DNA from 2 places in the Janthinobacterium sp. PSPC1-1 genome. Region 2 is predicted to be linked to the other one. Evidence: predicted binding sites of a transcription regulator. Region 2 holds the regulator's gene; the other holds the start of a gene.
What was found. Region 2 encodes NrdR, which represses ribonucleotide reductase genes. Its sites were predicted from a motif close to CACNANATNTNGTG; they were not measured.
Positions count from the first base shown of each region.

Region 1: a site for NrdR is predicted at 1,150-1,163, ahead of ACP7EG_RS11475 (ribonucleoside-diphosphate reductase subunit alpha). Genes of this name have one in related genera too.

Region 1 is NZ_JAFCWP010000003.1:85,981-93,226, reverse strand. It holds gene ACP7EG_RS11485 (sigma 54-interacting transcriptional regulator) at 1-425, shown strand, start outside; gene ampD (1,6-anhydro-N-acetylmuramyl-L-alanine amidase AmpD) at 425-1,036, shown strand; gene ACP7EG_RS11475 (ribonucleoside-diphosphate reductase subunit alpha) at 1,419-4,373, shown strand; gene ACP7EG_RS11470 (ribonucleotide-diphosphate reductase subunit beta) at 4,596-5,747, shown strand; gene ACP7EG_RS11465 (hypothetical protein) at 6,468-6,941, opposite strand; gene ACP7EG_RS11460 (hypothetical protein) at 6,910-7,246, shown strand, end outside.
Region 2 is NZ_JAFCWP010000012.1:38,085-45,330, forward strand. It holds gene ACP7EG_RS26080 (pilus assembly protein) at 1-25, opposite strand, end outside; gene ACP7EG_RS26085 (pilus assembly PilX family protein) at 22-630, opposite strand; gene ACP7EG_RS26090 (PilW family protein) at 691-1,668, opposite strand; gene pilV (type IV pilus modification protein PilV) at 1,665-2,231, opposite strand; gene nrdR (transcriptional regulator NrdR) at 2,470-2,934, opposite strand; gene glyA (serine hydroxymethyltransferase) at 3,078-4,322, opposite strand; ZMP/ZTP riboswitch at 4,434-4,558, opposite strand; gene ybgC (tol-pal system-associated acyl-CoA thioesterase) at 4,874-5,275, shown strand; gene tolQ (protein TolQ) at 5,324-6,013, shown strand; gene ACP7EG_RS26120 (ExbD/TolR family protein) at 6,029-6,469, shown strand; gene tolA (cell envelope integrity protein TolA) at 6,518-7,246, shown strand, end outside.

The DNA of each region.
Region 1 (7,246 bases), on a different contig from region 2:
CGCCACACCAGGCCGTGAGCCTGGCGCCGCCGGTGCTGGCGGCCCTGGCCGCGTATGCGTTTCCCGGCAATGTACGCGAACTGGAAAATATGCTGGAGCGGGCGCTGGCCTTTGCCGACGGCGGCGTGATCGCGCTCGACGCGCTGGCCTTGCCGTCCGCGGCGGGCAGCATGCCGCTGCGGGCGCCGCCGGCATTGCCGGACTTGCCGGAGCGGCAACTGTGCTTGCCCGGCATGGCGGCATATGGCGTGCCGCCCGCCTTGCCGTTGGACATGTATTTACGCCAGGCCGAGCGCGACATGATCATGCAGGCGCTGGTGCAGGCGCGCTATCACCGCGCACGGGCGGCGCGCCAGCTGGGCCTGAGCGTGCGCCAGCTGCGTTACCGCATGCAGAAATTGACGATACAGGAAGCGTTACCTTGATGACAGCATGGACGATAGATGAAGACGGCTGGTGCGACGGCGCGCTGCGCTATGACTCCCAATACTACGATGCGCGCCCGGACGGTGCGCAAGTCGACTTGCTGGTGATCCATAACATCAGCTTGCCGGGCGGCCACTTCGGCGGACCGCATGTGTCGGACTTGTTTACCGGCCGGGTAGACTATAATGCCGATCCTTCTTTCGCCGACCTGCGTGGCTTGCAGGTGTCGGCGCACTTTTTTGTGCGGCGCGATGGTGCGCTGTTGCAATATGTTTCTACTGATCAACGTGCCTGGCATGCCGGTGCGTCCATGTTCGAAGGGCGCCCGCAGTGCAATGGCTATTCCATCGGTGTCGAAATGGAGGGCACGGACTTTGTCCCCTTCCAGCCGCAGCAATACCGCGTGCTGGCGGCGCTGACGGCGGCGCTGGTGGCGCGCTATGACTTGTCCCAGGTGCGCGGCCACGCGCATATTGCGCCGGGGCGGAAGACGGATCCGGGGCCGTTTTTTGACTGGCATTTTTATCAAGTATGCTGGCTGGAAACTATGCGCGGGCAGCCTGCGTTAGCGCTTACTACGCGGGGATTGGGCTTTCCATCCGTGCCCTGAAAAGTCAACCGAAATCGTATATGAAAATACAAAAAATTACGCTGGCGGATGCCGGAAAACTATTGCATCGCCTTTCGATGGGCACTACAATTAGTACATAACTTGGATTTAAAGACTATATGTAGTGCCATCACAGACGTTTTCAGAATTATTACCAAAGCTACCCTGTTTGTTCATATGGCAACGGGAACTGGCGTTTCATCACCCTTGATCGTGTTTTGCGCCAGCCGGGCTGTACAGGTTGGCCGTATGATTTTTGGCTGTATATTATTTACTATTTAGCAACAAATACCTGAAGAAACCCTGACCATCGGGCGTTCTATTCAACAACACACGCGGCAGCAAAACTGCAGGCTGACTTTAGCTGACAACGGGAGCTTCAATGCAATCACCACAAGATATTTCCATCCATCCAACGCCAGTATCGCCAGCGCCAGGCGCGGCCAATAGCGTGGCGAGCACGGGCGCGGCATTGGGCGACTATCGCATCATCCGCCGCAACGGTGCGGTGGTGGCATTTGAGCCTTCGAAGATCGCCATCGCCATGACCAAGGCGTTTTTGGCCGTTAACGGTGGCCAGGGCGCCGCGTCGGCACGCGTCCGCGAACTGGTGGCGCAACTGACCGACGGCGTCGTCGCCGCGCTGGTGCGCCGCCATCCAGGTGGCGGCACCTTCCATATCGAAGACGTGCAAGACCAGGTGGAACTGTCGCTGATGCGTTCGGGCGAGCACGACGTGGCGCGTGCCTACGTGCTGTACCGTGCCAAGCACATGGAAGAGCGCCGCTTGCAGAAGGAGGCGCTGGGCGCTTCCGCGCAAGTGACCGCACCGCAACTGAACGTCACTGACAACGGCGTGCGCCGCCTGCTGGACATGCAGGAAGTGCGCGACCTGATCAACGCCGCCTGCGCCGGCCTGGAAAAGCACGTCGATGCCGACGCCATCCTGGCGGAAACGGTGAAGAACCTGTACGACGGCGTGCCCGTCGAAGAGCTGCACAAATCGGCCATCCTGGCGGCGCGCGCGCTGATGGAAAAAGATCCGGCCTACAGCCAGGTCACGGCCCGCATCCTGCTGCACACGGTGCGCAAGGAAGTGTTCGGCAAGGAAGTACCGCAAGCGGCCGCTGCTGCCGAGTACCTGACGTATTTCCCGCAATATATCGCCAAGGGCATCGCCAACGATCTGCTGAACCCGGTACTTGCCAGTTTCGACCTGGAACGCCTGGCCAAGGCCATCGTTGCCGACCGCGACTTGCAATTCGGCTACATCGGCCTGCAAACGCTGTATGACCGCTACTTCCTGCACATCCATGACGTGCGCATCGAAATGCCGCAGGCGTTCTACATGCGCGTGGCCATGGGCCTGTCGCTGAACGAAGCGGACCGCGAAGCGCGCACCATCGAGTTCTACAATCTGCTGTCCTCGTTCGACTTCATGAGCTCGACGCCGACCCTGTTCAACTCGGGTACCCTGCGTTCGCAGCTGTCGTCGTGCTACCTGAGCACCGTCTCGGACGACCTGGAAGGCATCTACGACGCCATCAAGGACAACGCGCTGCTGGCCAAGTACGCCGGCGGCCTGGGTAACGACTGGACGCCAGTGCGCGCCCTGGGCGCCCACATCAAGGGTACCAACGGCAAGTCGCAAGGCGTGGTGCCGTTCCTGAAAGTGGTCAACGACACGGCCGTGGCAGTCAACCAGGGCGGCAAGCGCAAGGGCGCCGTCTGCGCCTACCTGGAAACCTGGCACATGGACATCGAGGAATTCCTCGACCTGCGCAAGAACACGGGCGACGACCGCCGCCGCACGCACGACATGAACACGGCGAACTGGATTCCCGACATGTTCATGAAGCGCGTCATGGAAAAAGGCGAGTGGACCCTGTTCTCACCATCCGAAACGCCAGATTTGCACGACCTGGTCGGCAAGGCCTTTGAAAAGGCTTACCTGGGCTACGAAGCCAAGGCAGCCGCCGGCGAAATGCGTTCGTTCAAGAAGATCGCGGCGCTGGACCTGTGGCGCAAGATGCTGTCGATGCTGTTTGAAACGGGCCATCCATGGATCACGTTCAAGGATCCTTGCAACATCCGCAGCCCGCAGTCGCACGTCGGTGTCGTCCACAGCTCGAACCTGTGCACGGAAATCACACTGAACACGGGCCCTGACGAAATCGCCGTCTGCAACCTCGGTTCCGTGAACATGCCGGCGCACATGAAGGAAGGCAAGCTCGATCACGTCAAGCTGGCCAAGACTGTGCGCACCGCCATGCGCATGCTCGACAACGTCATCGACATCAATTACTACGCCGTCGAGAAGGCGCGCAATTCGAACATGCGCCACCGTCCGGTCGGCATGGGCGTGATGGGCTTCCAGGACTGCCTGCACATGATGCGCATTCCGTTCGCCTCGGACGCCGCCGTCAGCTTCGCCGACACCTCGATGGAAGCGGTGTGCTACTACGCCTACCTGGCGTCGACGGAGCTGGCCGAAGAACGCGGCCGCTATGAATCGTATGCCGGTTCGCTGTGGGACCGTGGCATCCTGCCGCAAGACTCGGTGAAACTGCTGGCCGAAGAGCGCGGCGGCTACCTGGAAGTCGATTCCTCGTCGGCCATGGACTGGACCCCGGTGCGCGAACGCATCGCCAAGTTCGGCATGCGCAACTCGAACTGCGTGGCGATTGCCCCGACGGCGACGATTTCGAACATCATCGGCGTATCGGCCTGTATCGAGCCGACGTTCCAGAACCTGTATGTGAAATCGAACCTGTCGGGCGAATTCACCGAGATCAACGGCTACCTGGTGCGCGACCTGAAGGCGCGCGACCTGTGGGATGAAGTCATGATCTCCGACCTGAAGTACTTCGACGGTTCGCTGGTGAAGATCGACCGCATCCCGCAAGACTTGCGCGACATCTACGCCACCGCCTTTGAAGTATCGCCAAGCTGGCTGGTGGAAGCGGCTTCGCGTCGCCAGAAGTGGATCGACCAGGCCCAGTCGCTGAACATCTACATGGCTGGCGCGTCGGGCAAGAAGCTCGACGAGACCTACAAGCTGGCATGGCTGCGTGGCCTGAAAACCACCTACTACCTGCGTACCATAGCCGCTACCCACATGGAGAAATCGACCTCCAAGACGGGTGCCCTGAACGCCGTGGCAGTCGATGGCGGCATGTCGGCCAGCGCACAGAGTGCCCAGGCAGCGGTCGTGGCGGCAGCCGCTGCCGCCGTGGTGGCGCCCGTGGTGGCAGCTGCAGCGGACGACGCCGATGGCGAAGCTTGCTACCTGCGCCCGGGGGATGACGGTTTCGAAGAATGCGAAGCCTGCCAGTAAAAACCTGCTGCGCAGCCCCCTCTCGGGTTCTGTGTTGCTCACCGTACTAAAGTACGGCTCCGCTACTCGACCCGATATCGGGCTTGCTCGCGACGGTTTTTAAAAATTTTAGTTGTCAGCCCAGCGCTGCTGGGCTGATTCAATGTTGTTAATGTCCACATTGTCCGATACAACGGGCCTGTTGCGGATCGCCGGCTCGCCGGCATGGAAAGGAAGAATATTATGTCGTTGTCCTGGGATGATGAAACCACGTCGGCAGCTGTGCCGCGTCCGGCGCAGCAAGCGCCATTGGGAAATACCGAATTGAACCTGGCGGCCGGTGCCGAGCCGTCCGAAGCGAACGCCGAGCAAGTGGCGCGCCGCGTGAATGCCGACGACAAGCGCATCATCAACGGCAAGACGGACGTCAACCAGCTGGTGCCGTTCAAGTACAAGTGGGCGTGGGACAAATACCTGGCCGGCTGCGCCAACCACTGGATGCCGCAGGAAGTGAACATGCAGCGCGATATCGAGCTGTGGAAAAACCCGAACGGCCTGACGGACGACGAGCGCCGCCTGGTCAAGCGCAACCTGGGCTTCTTCGTGACGGCCGACTCGCTGGCCGCCAACAACATCGTGCTGGGTACCTACCGTCACATCACGGCGCCGGAATGCCGCCAGTACCTGCTGCGCCAGGCGTTCGAGGAAGCGATCCATACGCACGCCTACCAGTACATCGTGGAATCCCTGGGCCTGGACGAAGGCGAGATCTTCAACGCCTACAACGAAGTCAAGTCGATCCGCGACAAGGATGAATTCCTGATCCCGTTCATCAATACGCTGACCGACCCGGCATTTACTACCGGCACGGTGGAAAACGACCAGAAGCTGCTGAAATCCCTGATCGTGTTTGCCTGCCTGATGGAAGGCCTGTTCTTCTACGTCGGCTTCACGCAGATCCTGGCGCTGGGCCGCCAGAACAAAATGATGGGCGCTGCCGAGCAGTACCAGTACATCCTGCGCGATGAATCGATGCACTGCAACTTCGGCATCGACTTGATCAACACGATCAAGATGGAAAACCCGCTGCTGTGGACGGCCGAATTCCGCGAAGAGATCAAAGTGCTGTTCATGCAAGCCGTGGAGCTGGAATACGCGTACGCGGAAGACACCATGCCACGCGGCGTACTGGGTCTGAACGCACCGATGTTCAAGGGCTATCTGCGCTTCATCGCCAACCGCCGCGCGCAGCAGATCGGCCTCGAGCCGCTGTTCGCGCAAGAGGAAAATCCATTCCCGTGGATGAGCGAAATGATCGACATGAAGAAGGAACGCAACTTCTTCGAGACGCGCGTGACCGAGTACCAAACGGGTGGTGCGCTGAACTGGGAATAGTCCTTTTTCAGGCTACGCCAAGAAGCGCCGTCATCGTGACGGCGCTTTTTTTTCGCGTGCATGGCGGCGGAAAAAAAGCATGCTTCATGCAGCGATGCGAAGAGGCTTGCGCCAGGATTTTCGCCTGCCGCGAAGGGACGCATGGCGGGCCCAAAAAATCATTTCAGGAGACGCTGGCGGCAGCATTTGCCGCGCGATTGTGCGATAGCACGCGTAACGTGCAAAAAAGCGGGCGAAAACGTGTCGTGCCGGTTGCGCATTGACAAGGTTTTCGTGTACTTTATGAGATTGCAAATGCGAGCGTTAGAATGCGGGGGTTTTTAACCAGCGCGGTAACGAAAAAAGCTCGCAAAACAGGGATACAGATTTACACGGATATGCACAAAACCACACCGTTTTCGTCTGCCGCCGTGCCCGAATTTTTTCAGGCATGGCGGTTTTTTATTTGACGCATAGGTGTTGTGGCGAGCGCGATGCGAGGAGCGAAAAAACGCACGGCATCGAAAACGAATGACCGAATTCAGACTTTGCCACCAGCTGCGAGATAAAGCAGGGTGGCACCGACGATGGCTGAAGTGCTGCAAACGTGAGGAGTTGCAGCAGTTCAGCTGGTGCCGAATTCATTAGCGCAAACGACCGTTTGTGCCGATGAATAATTCGCCTGGCCTATCCCTGTGGTGGGTCGGACGGGTTTAAATCTTGTAGCTTAAATTTCTCATCTCAGATGAAGGAGAGACAAATGGCAACAGCCGCTAAGAAATCAGAAGTAAAGAAACCAGCCGCCAAGGCTGCTCCTGCCGCGAAGAAGCCGGCAGCCGCAGTCAAGACGGTTGCCGCTAAACCAGCTGCCAAAGCCGCAGCGAAACCAGCCGCCAAACCAGTCGCCAAAGCCGCAGCCAAGCCTGCAGCAAAAGTGGCCGCCAAGCCAGTAGCCAAAGCCGCAGCGAAACCGGCGGCCAAGGCAGCAGCAAAACCGGCAGCTAAGCCGGCAGCCAAGCCGGCAGCCAAGCCAGCCGCGAAAGTGGCAGCGAAACCTGCTGCCAAGGCAGCAGCCAAGCCAGTGGCGAAAAAAGCCGTTGCCAAGCCGGCCGCCAAGCCAGCAGCCAAAGCCGCAGCAAAACCAGCGGCCAAAGCGGCAGCAAAACCAGCAGCCAAGCCAGCAGTGAAAAAAGCCGCAGCGAAACCTGCCGCCAAACCGGTCGCCAAGCCAGCAGCCAAGCCAGCAGCGAAAAAAGTCGTCGCCAAGGCAGCAGCCAAGCCGGCCGCCAAAGCAGCAGCGAAGCCAGCAGCAAAAGCTGCAGCCAAGCCAGCGGCCAAGGTAGCAGCGAAGCCAGCAGCAAAAGCGGCAGCCAAGCCAGCCGCCAAGGCAGCAGCGAAAAAAGTCGTTGCCAAGCCGGTCGCCAAAGCAGCAGCCAAGCCAGCAGCGAAAGCCGCAGCGAAACCTGCCGCCAAAGCAGTGGCCAAGCCAGCAGCGAAAAAAGTCGTCGCCAAGCCAGCCG
Region 2 (7,246 bases):
ACAAAGCGAATGAGCAAGCCCTCATGGCCCCGCTCCCGCCGCCTCTTTGCGATAGTAGCTTTGCAGCACGACTTGCGTGCTTTCCTGCGCGCCAAAACCGATGGCCGTGATGCGGTACACATAGCTTTCCGTGGCCAGGCCGCCAGTCACTGCCGCCGCCTGCGCGCCGGGCGGGTGGAACGGCAGCAGTTCGATCAGGTAGCGGGGCCGGCGCGACGGCAGGAAACCCTGCCCCGTCGGCATGACGGCGCCCGTGAACTGGCCATATGGCACCGCGCGGCTGCTCCCTTCGGCGCCATCGAGGTCCGTACTTAGCCAGAGTGCTGGCGCGTCCGGCGCTGCAGGCAGGCACAGGCCCAGTGCGCCTCCCTCGCCACAGTCGTCCGCGAAGCCGGCCGCACTGCCTGACGCGAAGAGGCTGCTGCGTCCCGGTGCGCCGGGCAAGCCTTCGATATCGTTCTGCGCATCCACCAATGCCTCCTCCGCCGCCTGAAACGCGATCTGCCGGTCGCGCTCGCCGCGTGCCGCCTTTTCGCCCTGCAAGGCCATCTGCGCCGCCGATATACCCAGCAGCAAGATGATCACCAGCAGGCACAGCACATACACGAGGGTGGCGCCACCGTGACGCACACGAGCTACGCACCAAGGTTCGCAACAGCGCCCGCCCGCGCCAGCCATCATGGCGCCCGCCTAGACCGGCCCGTTGCGCAGCATGATGCTTGTCTGCACCAGTTGTCGCAGCCGCGAGCGCGTCGCGGCGGGCAAGGCCGTGCGCGCGATGCGCACGCCCGTGTCGCCAGCGCCGTGCGCCTCGGCATATGCCTTGCCGAACAGGTCGAACTGCGCCGGTCCCAGTTCCGCCATCTTGTTCGCCTGGCCCGCTTCGCCATGCAACAGCAGCGCCACGCGCACGCCGGCCACGCGCTTCCAGTGCGTGCGGCGATACAAATCGCGCTGGCGCGCGGCCGCATCCTCACCCACCAGCACCAGCGCCGCATCGAAGGCGTCGAGCGCGCTGGCGTTGACATAGCGGTTCGCCACGCCGTCGGGCGGCATATCCGTGTCGAGGCCATACAGCACCTGAAAACCATCGACGCCACGGATGATGGCGTCCGCCCCCCAGCCGTTCGCGCCACGGTATTTGCAGCGCAACTCGCCCTCGCCATCGGCGCCCTGCGCCACATAGAAAATGCTCCAGCCCCGCTGCGCCTGCGTTTGCGCGGCCCCCACGCCGAAGCCCGCACAATTGAGCACGGAACCGTCGCCACCCTCTTCCTTGCCGGCGCCGTAGTAGCGCAGGGCCAGCACATCGCTGCCATGCAGGGCGTCGGGCAGCGCGCCGCTGATGCCCTCGCTGTTCTTGCCCAGGCTGTGCGCGTCGAGGCCGGCGATATTCGCGCTGTCGTGCGCGGCATGGGCGACGGGCGCGGCGCTGCTGTCCCAATTTACATAGGCCGTCTGGCGCACGGCGCGGGTGATGGTGTCGAGCGCATAGCGGCCGTTGTCGTCCAGGCGCGCACTGGAGGACTGGTCGCCATAACTGCCGCTGGCCGCCAGCAGCACGCTATTGGCCGCCAGCATCAACAGCGCGCCCAGCGACAGGGCCACCAGCAATTCGAGCAGGCTCATGCCACGATGCCGGCGCAAGCGGGCGTGCATGCCGTTCATGCGCCGCCTCCGCCCAACTGGAATGTCAGCCTGGGCAGCGACTCGCCTGCCGCATTCACGGCGGGCGAACCATCGGGCTGTCGGCCACGCCAGCCCAGCTTGATGACGATGGGTGCGCCCTTGCCGCCGCTGCACGCCCACTGCAAGCCTTGGGCGGCGGCATCCCAGGCGGGCGCGTCGCGGCAGATATGCAGGCGTGCGCCGGGCAAGGCCGATTGCAGCTGCTGTTTCCATTCGGCGATATCGAATTGCGCCAGTTCGGCCGCGCTGCAGGCGCCAGCACCAAAACAGTCGGGCGCGCCGCCTGCTTCGGCGTCGTCCGCCGCCGCATAGGCCACGTTCAGGTAGGGATTGCCCGTATCGGGGCCATTCATAAGCACGCTGTTCGCGCGCATGCGTTCGGCCATGCCGGCGGCGAGTTGCACGCCCGCCGACAACAGCGCCGACTCGTGGCGCGCGCGCAGGGAATGCAGTTGCAGGATGCTGGCGCCCAGCAAGCCCAGCGCCAACAGCAACAGCGACACCAGCACCTCGACAAGGCTGCTGCCACCCGCAGGAAACATAGTGCGACCGCCATTGCGCATGCGCTACTCCCTTCCGCAGACAGAGTCGCAAGAACAGGCGGCCCAGCTACACGATAGGCGCGCGCAAAAAAACGGGTCTGCGCTGGCGCAAACAGCACGGCGATAAGGTGAGAAGAACAGCGTTGGGATTGATCAGACCGCTTGCCAGGCGAACGCTGGCGTGGTGCACACGGGGCGCAGAACCGGCCCCGTTTTCAAGTTTTCAATAAGGTGAGCGTCAGGGCTTGCTGCGCGCCTGTCCCACTTCGGCGATCGCATCCTGGAACTCGGCCAGGTCTTCGAAATTCTTGTAGACGGAGGCGAAGCGGATGTAGGCGATCTTGTCGAGGCGCTTGAGTTCCTGCATGACGAGTTCGCCGATATAGCCGGAATCGACTTCGCGCAAGCCGCTGGTCAGCAGTTTTTCCTGGATGGAGGCGATGGCCGTATCCACGGAGGCGGCCGCGACGGGACGCTTGCGCAAGGCCAGCATCAAACTGCCGCGCAACTTATCCGCAGCGAACTCCGTCCGGCTGCCATTCTTTTTGACGACGGCCGGCATGATAAGTTCAATGCGCTCGTACGTGGTAAACCGCTTGTCGCATTTGCCGCAACGGCGGCGGCGCCGAATGGCATCCCCTTCCTCCGATACGCGCGTATCGAGAACCTGGGTGTCGCCGTGCTGGCAAAATGGACATTTCATGGGCTGGCTACAACTTTATAGTAATAATTACGGGAAATCGCCGCCCTTGTACAAAGGGCGCCCGAATCACTCCGGGCGCCCTTGGGCACGAAGGAATGTGTCATACAGAATCTTACTCTGTATGACACATTCTGGACAAATAATTATGCGTACACTGGATGCGCGTCGGCCAGCACTTTCACGGCCGCTTTCACGCGCTCGATGGTGGCGGCGTCATGCGGATTGTCCAGCACGTCGGCGATCAGGTTGCCCACTTCTTCCGCTTGCGCTTCCTTGAAACCGCGCGTCGTCATCGCCGGGCTGCCCAGGCGGATGCCCGAGGTGACGAAAGGTTTTTGCGGGTCGTTCGGGATGCCGTTCTTGTTGCAGGTGATGTGCGCGGAACCGAGGATGGCTTCGGCTTCCTTGCCCGTCAGGTTCTTGGCGCGCAGGTCGACCAGCATGACGTGCGATTCGGTGCCGCCGGAAACGATGCGCAGGCCGCGCTTGATCAGGGTTTTCGCCAGCACGTCGGCGTTCTTGACCACTTGCTTCTGGTATTCGACGAATTCCGGGCTCAGCGCCTCCTTGAAGGCGACGGCCTTGCCGGCGATCACGTGCATCAGCGGGCCGCCCTGGATGCCGGGGAAGATGGCCGAGTTGATGGCTTTTTCGTGCTCAGCCTTCATCAGGATGATGCCGCCGCGCGGGCCGCGCAAGGATTTGTGCGTGGTCGAGGTGACGAAGTCGGCGAATGGCACCGGATTCGGGTACAGGCCGGCGGCGATCAGGCCGGCGTAGTGGGCCATGTCGACCATGAAGTAGGCGCCCACTTCCTTGGCGATCTTGCCGAAACGCTCGAAGTCGATCTTTTTCGAGAAGGCCGACGCGCCGGCGATGATCAGCTTCGGCTTGCGTTCACGGGCCAGACGTTCCATTGCCTCGTAATCGATGTCTTCTTCCGCCGTCAAGCCATACGACACGACGTCAAACCATTTGCCGGACATGTTCAGCGGCATGCCGTGGGTCAGGTGGCCGCCTTCGGCCAGCGACATACCCATGATCAGGTCGCCTGGTTTCAGCACGGCAAAGAACACGCCCTGGTTCGCCTGCGAGCCGGAGTTCGGCTGCACGTTCGCGCATTCGGCGCCGAACAGTTTTTTCACGCGGTCGATGGCCAGTTGCTCGGCGATGTCGACGAATTCGCAGCCACCGTAGTAACGCTTGCCTGGATAACCTTCGGCATATTTATTCGTCAGCTGCGAGCCTTGCGCTTCCATTACGGCTGGCGACGTGTAGTTCTCCGACGCGATCAGTTCGATGTGGTCGTGCTGGCGCGTGTTCTCTTTTTGAATGACGGCGAACAATTCAGGATCGACGTTGGCGAGGGTGTGATCTTTTGCAAACATGTAAAAACTCCAAGTATGAGGGTGCTTGTACTGGCAGGTTGGATCGAATGAGGGGAGCCGGCGTTAAGTGAATAACAACATTGGACAGGCAGCCTCTTCGTGCTTTTCCATAGTGGCTACCCAGGCGAACGGCTGATGAAAAATCTCACGTTTCCCGGTGGGTGCCCACCTTTCGCCGGTTTGCCGATCGCCATCCATGGAGATCGCCCGACTTTTCGCCAGTCACGTGAGACGTAATGGAAATCAAATTGTAAGTTAAGTGCCCAAATTGAGCAAGGAATGCAACCGTGCGGCTATAATCGCCGCGCGCCATCGCAGCCCGGGCATGGGCACAGGCCGCCCCGCAGCGTGCCTGCGGCTCTTAAGCTGAACGTAAACCTGGCTGCGGCATGTAAGCGTATGTTACGAAGCTTGCCATTGTGCCCCCCGGATTTACAATGCTGCGGTGCAACTTATATGCAGCTTTTGCATGGCTTTCCAGCAAGCGCCCACAGTCACAAGAAGAAAAATCGCGTAAAATGTTGCTCAATCTCACTACTGGCGCAATAAACATGCCTTCAGTCTTTACCTGGAACGTACGTGTCTACTATGAAGACACCGACGCCGGCGGCATCGTCTATTACGCAAATTACCTGAAATTCTTCGAACGCGCGCGTACCGAATGGCTGCGCGCCATCGACGTGGGCCAGCAGGAATTGCTGGAACAACACGACGCGATGTTCGTTGTCAAAAGCGTCAACGCCGACTATCATGCGCCAGCCAGGCTCGATGACACGGTAAGATTAACCTTAAGCATAGAAAAAATGGGGCGCGCCTCCATCGTTTTCCTGCAACAAGCCTGGTGCGGCGACCGCCTGCTGAACACGGCCCGCGTCAAGATCGGCTGCGTCGACTCGGCACTGCGCCCGCGCGCCGTGCCTGATGCAGTGGCAGCCCGCATGCGCGCCGCCTGAGCCCTACCCGCCACCCCCCGGACAATTCACCCAACAGACTGCCAGCCAATGAACGTTACACAAGATCTTTCTTTCCTCGCGCTCATCTCCAATGCCCATTTGATCGTGCAACTGATCATGGCCCTGCTGCTGCTGATTTCCCTGACCAGCTGGACTTACATTTTCCGCAAGATGTTTGCCGTGCGCCAGGCGCGCAAGCAAACCATCGAATTTGAACGCAGCTTCTGGGCCGGCGGCAACCTGCATGCGCTGCATCAAAGCGCCAGCGGCAACCGCGACCAGAGCGGCGCGCTGGCCCGCATCTTCGATGCCGGCATGGGCGAATTCATCAAGGGCAAGGCATCCTACGGTTCGCGCGAAGCGCTGGACGTGGGCGCCGTGCTCGACGGCGCACGCCGCGCCATGCGCGCCGCCTTCCAGCGCGAAATGGACGTGCTCGAATCGCACCTGGCCTTCCTCGCTTCCGTCGGTTCCGTCTCGCCCTACATCGGCCTGCTGGGCACCGTGTGGGGCATCATGAACGCCTTCCGCGGCCTGGCCAACGTGCAGCAAGCTACCCTGGCTGCCGTCGCGCCCGGCATTGCCGAAGCGCTCATCGCCACCGCCATCGGCCTGTTCGCGGCCATTCCCGCCGTCGTCGCCTACAACCGTTTTTCGCATGACATCGACCGCCTGGCGATCCGCTTCGAAAGCTTCGTCGAGGAATTCTCCAACATCTTGCAGCGCCAGTCGCGCTAAAAGGGAGCAGCGTCCATGGGTTCCTCATTCAATAGCGGCGGCATGCGCGGCGGCCGTGGCCGCAAGTTCAAGTCCGAAATCAACGTCGTGCCGTATATCGACGTGATGCTGGTGCTGCTGATCATTTTCATGGTGATGCCATCGTCGAACAATCCCAGCGTGGTGAACCTGCCCAACGCGGAAAGGTCGGCGAAACCGCCCGATGACTATATTCAGATCGTGCTGAAACCAAATGGTTCGCTGTCGATCGGCGTCATCGGCAAGGAACAGCTGTCGCCGGAAACGGAACCGAACCGCGACGCCCTGCTGCGCAAGCTGCGCGGCTTACACGAGAGCAATCCCGACTATCCCGTGATGATTGCGGGCGACAAGGAAAGCAAGTACGACGATGTGATCCAGCTCATATCGGAAGCGAAAAAGATGGGCATTACCAGAGTCGGCCTGGCCACCAAGTAAGCGCATTACCCTGTTTCCAGACTTGACCGTTTTTAGATAGACTAGACTTTGCAGACCAAACAAATCGACCATGTACTCGGCAAGCCCTATAGCGTGCCGCGCGAACGCAGCCGCTGGCCCTCGCTGGGCCTGGCGCTGGCGATGCACCTTGGCCTGCTGTTTTTCCTGTGGGTGGGCGTACACTGGCAAAATACGGAACCTGTCGCCGTCGAAGCGGAAGTATGGGACCTGAAAGTGCAGACGGCCGCGCCGCCACCCGAGGTGGCGACGGAACCGGAGCCGACACCGGCGCCGCCGCAACCGCAAGTGGAGCAACCGGCTCCGCCGCCACCGCCGCCGGTGGCAGCGCCCGAGCCGAAGGTTGACCTGCGCGAGGCGGAGATCGCCCTGGAGCGCAAGAAGGCCAAGCTGAAGGAAGAAAAAGACAAAGCGGCAGCGGAAGAACGCCGCAAGCAGGAATTGAAGGAACGCGAGGAAGAAAAGCGCGAACTGGAAAAACAGAAGCAGAAAGAAAAAGACAAGGCTGCCAAGCTGGAGAAAGAAAAAGCAGAAAAGGCCGACAAGCTGGAGAAAGCCAAGGAAGCCAAAGAGAAAGCGGCGGAAGAAAAAGCCGAGAAAGAACTGGCCGATAAAAAAGCCGCGGCCGAAAAAGCCGCCAAGGCCAAGAAAGCGGCGGAAGAGAACAAAGCCGCCGACAAGGCGCGCGCCGCGGAAATGAGCCGCATCACGGGTGCGGCGGGCGCCGGCACAACGGGCACGGCCGCGAAAGCGACCGCG